Flocculibacter collagenilyticus: one gene and its partner. The protein of the gene in region 1 interacts with the protein of each later gene in a pairwise test. Links are inferred from orthologs where the notes say so. Each region holds a gene or a part of one and is shown on either strand. Other genes may lie near its edges. The genes, in order: mrcB and HUU81_RS02515.

Region 1 (3,331 bases):
GGAGTGCGACAGTTGGCTAGCGAGAGCACATTGGCTAGGGCAACAAATAACCTCTTTTCCAGCTATTTCATTATCAACTTTGATTGAACATATAGAGCAATGGCTACTGCCGTATATTGAACATGTTTCAACGATTAAACAGCTTAAGCATGTCAATATATTGCCACTGCTACAGGCGAATTTAAGCTGGGAACAGCAGCAAGTGCTCGACAATGAAGCGCCAACACATTACATCACACCGAGTAATAAATCAGTGATCATCCGTTATGATAATGTACAAGGGCCTACGGTGGCTGTTATTTTACAAGAAATGTTTGGTGAGCTGACTTCACCCTGCCTTGCAAACGGAGCAGTGCCTTTGCGGTTTGAACTGCTTTCTCCCGCCAGAAGGCCCATTCAAACCACCAGCGACTTAGCGCACTTTTGGCAGCATTCATATTTTGATGTTGCTAAGGACATGCGCGGTAAATACCCTAAACATCGATGGCCAGAACAACCACTATTAGAAAAGCCGGGACGTTCCATCAAAAGAAAGTAAGAAGCGATGAAAGAGGCTTGCTTGTCAAAGTTGGTGAAGTGTAGTTATTATGCTACTCGCCTAAAATATACGCGCCTAAGATAAAAGAAGTAATTACGTATGGCTAAGTTTGATCTATCCACCATTCAATCAAAAATGATACACGCAAGTAAGCGGTTACTGATTACGTTCGGTAAAATTGGGCTAGCGCTTATTGCATGTATGGTGCTATACATTATTTATTTAGATGGCAAAGTTACTGCCAAATTTGAAGGGCAAAAGTGGCAGTTGCCCGCCCAGATTTATGCCCGCCCACTTGCGCTGTACCCTCAGCAATCCTTAACAAAGCAGCAATTAATTAATGAACTAGAACTACTTAAGTACCGTAAGGTGAAAAAGCTCACGCGAGCAGGGCAATATACGGTATCTCGTCACCATGTGTCGTTTGTACGAAGAGCGTTTCAATTTGCAGAAGGCTTTGAAGGTGAAAAGCGGTACAGCATTGAATTTAAAAACGACAAAATTGTACGAGTAAGTGCGCGTGGCGAACAAGAGAATATCAGTTTTGCTCGTATTGAGCCTCTGTTAATTGACCGATTGCAATCACCTAATAAAGAAGATCGCGAGCTTATACATCTTGAGGATATTCCTGAAGTTATTAAAGACACCCTATTGTTGATTGAAGATAAAGACTTTTACCATCATGCCGGGGTTTCACCATTAGCGATTATGCGTGCGCTATTTGTCAATTTGCAAGCAGGGCGCACAGTACAAGGTGGCAGTACTTTAACGCAACAGCTAGCCAAAAATCTCTACTTAACCCGAGAAAAAAAGTTGTGGCGAAAAGTTAATGAAGCCTTTATTGCGCTGATACTGGATTATCGTTTTAGTAAAGATCAGTTGCTCGCTGCTTACTTTAACGAAGTGTACATGGGGCAATATCATAACCAAGCGGTACACGGTTTTGGCTTAGCCAGCCGCTATTACTTTTCCAAGCCGTTAAATGAGTTACAACCACATGAATATGCATTGCTGGTGGCGATAGTCAAAGGTCCTTCCTTTTACGATCCTAGGCGTTTTCCAGAACGCGCCAGAAAGCGACGAGATTTAGTATTGAGACAAATGCTAGACGCTGACTATATCTCGGTTGAAGAATATAAAGTGCTGGTAGATATGCCGCTGAATGTAACAAAAAAGAGTGCTTTTAAAACGGTTAAGCATCCGGCTTATATTGATAAAGTAAAGCGCGAACTACGAGCCATGCCAGAGTTAGACAGTGTGATAGACAATGGCATTAAGGTATTTACCGCGTTAAACCCGTTACTTCAGCAACAAATGGAGCGCACTGCCTCACAAGGTATTGAAGCATTACAGCAAGCGGCAAGTAGCAAAACAGAACTGCAAACGGCCATGATTTCAATAGATATTGAAAAAGCAGGTGTTGCTGCACTGGTAGGTGATAAAAATGTTGAATACTCTGGGTTTAATCGTGTGCTCGACAGTAAGCGCAACATCGGCTCGTTAGTTAAACCTGCTATTTATTTAGCTGCTTTATCGCAGCCTGAGCAGTATTATTTAGGTAGTGTGTTAGCAGATGAAAAGATTACCGTTGAGCATTCTGATGGTGATATGTGGCAGCCACAAAATGCCAATAAGCGCTATGTAGAAAATATTCAACTGATTGATGCATTAGTGACTTCGCAAAATGTTCCCACGGTGTGGTTGGGTAATCAGTTGGGTGTGGCAACCATTAAGCATACCTTACAACAGTTAGGTGTTACGTCTCGTATTCCTGATTACCCCTCAATGATGCTGGGTGCGATTTCATTGTCACCCATTGAAGTAGCGCAAATGTACCATACCATTGCGAATAATGGTGCCTATCAACAAATTAGCGCCGTGCTATCGGTAACCGACAGTCGTGGTAGCAAGTTGTGGGATAAAGCATTGAGCTATCAACCTCGGTTTAACTTTTCTACCATGTATTTATTGAATTATGCACTGCATAGAGTCACCACCAAAGGCACAGCTAAAGCGTTAGGTCAGGCGATTCCGCGCACGGCATTCGCGGGAAAAACGGGTACGACAAATCAAAAGCGTGATAGTTGGTTTAGTGGATTCGATCAAAATATATTAACCGTTACATGGGTGGGAAATGATGATAATAAATCAGTCGCTTTAACCGGAGCCAAGGGCGCATTACAACAGTTTATTCATTTACATAAGCAAACAGTAAAGTCGTCTTATTTAGTGCCTAAGCCAGCTGATGTTGAAATGGCTTATGTCGGACAGCTAATGCCGATTAACAAAGCCAATGTGAACTCTGCAGCAAAAAGTAGTATCACTTACAGTGCTAACATGGATTGCAAGCGAACGCGTATTTTACCGATTCATACTAACAGTAAAGAGATAGCAACAAGATGTAATAAGAAGAAAAATTAAGCATGACATTGGTTATCATGCTTAATTTACAATGTGGGATCTATAACAAGATTAGTTAGATTGCGCTAATTGGGCCATTGCCTTTTCTGCCGCCCGAATGGTTTGTTCAATCACTTCGTCAGTATGACTAAGCGAGACAAAGCCAGCTTCAAATGCTGAAGGGGCTAAGTAGACACCTTCAGCAAGCATTAAGTGATAAAACTGCTTAAATGCATCCATGTCACATTCAGTGGCTTGGGCATAGCTTGTTACAGGTGTATCGCTTGTGAAGAAAAAGCCGTACATGCCGCCCACATAATTGGTTGTCATCGGAATGCCTGCTTTATCCGCGGCCTGTTGAAAACCTTCGCATAAGCGTTTTGACTTGGCAGT
Region 2 (3,329 bases), 180 kb from region 1 along the record:
GAAGCGGCACTGGCTGTACTAAAGCCGGGTGGAAGACTTGCCGTCATTAGTTTCCATTCGTTGGAAGATCGTATTGTTAAACAGTTTATGCGTAAACACAGCAAAGGCGATCCAATACCTAAAGGTCTGCCTTTAACAGAAGAGCAAATTCAACGTAATTTGTCGTTAAAAACGATAGGGAAAGCCATTAAACCATCTAAAACGGAAATAACGACAAATAGCCGTGCGCGCAGCTCCGTTCTCAGAATTGCGGAAAGGTTGTCACATGCCTAAAAAAATAAGACAACCCCATCTAGCAATTGAAGTATTGAGAGATTTAGGTAAGCGTAAGCTTACCTTGGGGCTTTTATTTTTAAATGTGTTGGTAGCAATTGCGATTGTGCAAACGTCGCATTTAAGTCGCCAGCAAATTATTCAGCAAGATAGTTTGTTACGTGAAAAAGACAATCTAGATTTAGAGTGGCGCAAGCTGTTATTAGAGCAGCGTGCATTAGCTGAGCATAGTAGAGTGATGCATTTAGCAGAAAAAAAGCTCAATATGCATTGGCCATCTGCTGATGAAGAAGTTGTAGTAAGGTTACCCTAATGGCTAGCGCTAAGATGACCAAAACAAAACAAAGCAAACAACCTATGGTAATAGGTTGGCGATTTGTGACGGTCATGGTGGTCATCAGTGTGGTATTTACCGCGTTAGTTGCTCGTGCAGCTTACCTTCAAGTAATTGAACCAGAAACACTGCGTAAAAAAGCGGACTTACGTTCTTTGCGTGCTAAATCAAAAGACGTAATGCGAGGCATGATCACCGATCGCACTGGGCGAGAATTGGCAGTGTCTATTCCAATGAATGCGATTTGGATAGATCCTAAGCATATCTTTGACTATGAAGTAACGGGCGATTCTGCCATAGATCACCAAACTAAAACGGAATTCCTCCAACAACTAAAAGACAGTAAGCGTTGGCAAGCGTTGGCAGAGGTATTAGGCTGGAAATGGCAAACGCTATACGACAAATTAGTGGCAAATCAAAACAAACGATTTATTTACTTAAGTCGTCAAGTTACACCTGCAGTTGCCAACTATGTTGATGAGCTTGATTTAACGGGCGTCTATCAAAAGCAAGAAGCAAAACGTTTCTATCCTACTGGTGAAATCTCTTCTCACTTAGTCGGCTTTACCAATATTGAGGGTAAAGGGTTAGAAGGCATTGAAAAATTATACGATGCGCACCTACAAGGTGAATCCGGATTACGAAAAATAAGGAAAGATGCCAAAGGCAGGGAAGTGGAGGTGCTGCAAGAAGAAAAAGCAATTCCTCCTGAAGACATTGCGTTAAGTATTGATCAAAGAATTCAAGCACTTGCCTACCGCGAACTAAAGTCCGCGGTAGCGTCGTTTAAGGCATCGTCCGGATCTGCAGTGGTGGTGGATGTAACCACCGGTGAGATTTTGGCAATGGTAAACAGCCCATCGTTTAACCCAAACAACCAAAACGAATTCAAAGTTAATACCAAAAAAGAACGCGACCATTTTTATTATAAAACCCGAAACCGCGCTGTAACTGATATTTTTGAGCCCGGCTCAACATTAAAACCATTAGCGGTGTTAAGCGCCTTAGAGTTTGGGTTAATGGAAATTGATGGGGTTGTAGATACGCACCCAGGCTGGCTGAGAGTTGGCGGACAACGCGTGTCAGACTTACCTAAAAACTACGGCAAAATTTCATTAGAAACGATTTTACAAAAATCCAGCAATGTGGGGGTTGCTAAGTTGGCGCTGGGCGTACCCAAAGAGCACTTGCTTGATGCCTTTTATCATATGGGGTTTGGTTCAGATACTGGAACAGGGCTGCTTGGTGAAAGCAGTGGCTTGTTTGGCGATCGTACTCGTTGGTCAGATTTTGAAATAGCAACCTTATCGTTTGGCTATGGGATAGCAGTGAGTACTGCTCAGTTGGCAAGAATGTATAGCATATTGGGTAACCACGGTGTTTCTTGTCCACTGTCTATTTTAAAGTTAACCAATGAACCGTACTGCGAACGTGTGGTAAGCGAAGAGAACGCACAAGCCTTATTAAATATGATGGTGTCGGTATTAGATGAAGATGGTACTGCCCCGAAAGCAAAAGTAGAGGGATATCGTATTGCAGGTAAAACGGGCACTGCGAAGAAGGCTGCCGCTGGCGGGTATGGTAACGAATATGACTTGTCGTTTGCTGGTGTTGGGCCTGTTAGTAATCCTCGTTTAGCTGTTGCGGTAGTGGTGAATGAGCCCGGCGGCGATTACTACTATGGTGGTGAAGTGGCTGCACCGTTGTTTTCAAAAGTGATGACAGGCGCATTACAAATTTTGAATGTTGCGCCTGATGATAAACAGATCACAACCGTTGCTAGCACAGGAGGTCGTCGTGGAAACTAGTTATCTTCCTATAGTTACGATGCGTTCTTGGTTGAACGGGTTTGCTATTGAAGCGCCAGAAATCGCCATTAATAATATTTCTGCTGACTCACGTAGTATTCGTCAAGGTGATTGTTTTATAGCGCTATTTGGAGAGACTACAGATGGTGCGCAATTTATTTCACAAGCAGTCAAGAAAGGTGCTGTGGCAATTTTGGCATCGTCAAATTGCAATATTGACTATCAAGGCGACATCCCTGTTATTGAAGTCGATAATTTAGAAAAAATCATTGGTGAGCTAGCATCTGCATTTTATCAGTATCCCACAAGTAAAATGAAGTTAGCAGGTGTTACCGGCACAAATGGTAAAACAACAACCGCATTTTATATCGCTAGCATCGTTGATGCGATGGGAAAATCAGCAGGACTGATCGGCACGCTTGGGCAAGGCATGTTAAATAATCTAGCGCCTTCGCTAAATACCACGCCTGGTGCAATCGAGCTACAACAGCAACTGCATGCACTTCAGCAACAGCATTGTGAGGTGGTTGCGATGGAAGTGTCTTCTCATGGCTTGTATCAGCACCGAGTAACAGGGTGTCAGTTTGATACGGTGATATTTACAAACCTAAGCCGCGATCATTTAGATTACCACAGCACTATGTCTGAATATAAAGCGGCAAAAAAGCGTTTATTTACAGAGTTTAATGCGGCGAACAAGGTAGTCAATATCGATGATCCGGTAGGGCAAATGTGGTTTAACGAGTTTAAACAACAACCCAACGCAAAGCTTATTGCATTCGGTTGTTGGCAGCCGGAATTAGAAGCCGAATATTATGTGTGTTATTCCGATTTATCGTTTACGCAAGCGGGTATTGCCACAACATTGAAAACATCTTGGGGTGATTTTCAATTAACAAGCCCAGTGTTTGGCT

What was found.
Region 2: the proteins of mrcB (region 1) and HUU81_RS02515 interact in binary tests that used the Escherichia coli proteins (3 or more experiments, as listed by UniProt). The link is inferred for Flocculibacter collagenilyticus from one-to-one orthologs.

Annotation. Positions count from the first base shown.
Region 1 is NZ_CP059888.1:388,926-392,256, forward strand. Bases 297-3,298 are described here. They hold mrcB (penicillin-binding protein 1B), read left to right. Parts: upstream 297-637; coding sequence 638-2,959; downstream 2,960-3,298. Other genes in these bases: hrpB (ATP-dependent helicase HrpB), read left to right, coding at 297-538; hemL (glutamate-1-semialdehyde 2,1-aminomutase), read right to left, coding at 3,011-3,298. Outside these bases: more of hrpB, read left to right, coding at 1-296; more of hemL, read right to left, coding at 3,299-3,331. UniProt on the Escherichia coli protein: Cell wall formation. Synthesis of cross-linked peptidoglycan from the lipid intermediates.
Region 2 is NZ_CP059888.1:568,109-571,437, forward strand. The notes cover bases 1-3,000. They hold HUU81_RS02515 (penicillin-binding transpeptidase domain-containing protein), read left to right. Parts: upstream 1-585; coding sequence 586-2,415; downstream 2,416-3,000. Other genes in these bases: rsmH (16S rRNA (cytosine(1402)-N(4))-methyltransferase RsmH), read left to right, coding at 1-273; ftsL (cell division protein FtsL), read left to right, coding at 266-586; murE (UDP-N-acetylmuramoyl-L-alanyl-D-glutamate--2,6-diaminopimelate ligase), read left to right, coding at 2,405-3,000. Outside these bases: more of murE, read left to right, coding at 3,001-3,329. UniProt on the Escherichia coli protein: Essential cell division protein that catalyzes cross-linking of the peptidoglycan cell wall at the division septum. Required for localization of FtsN.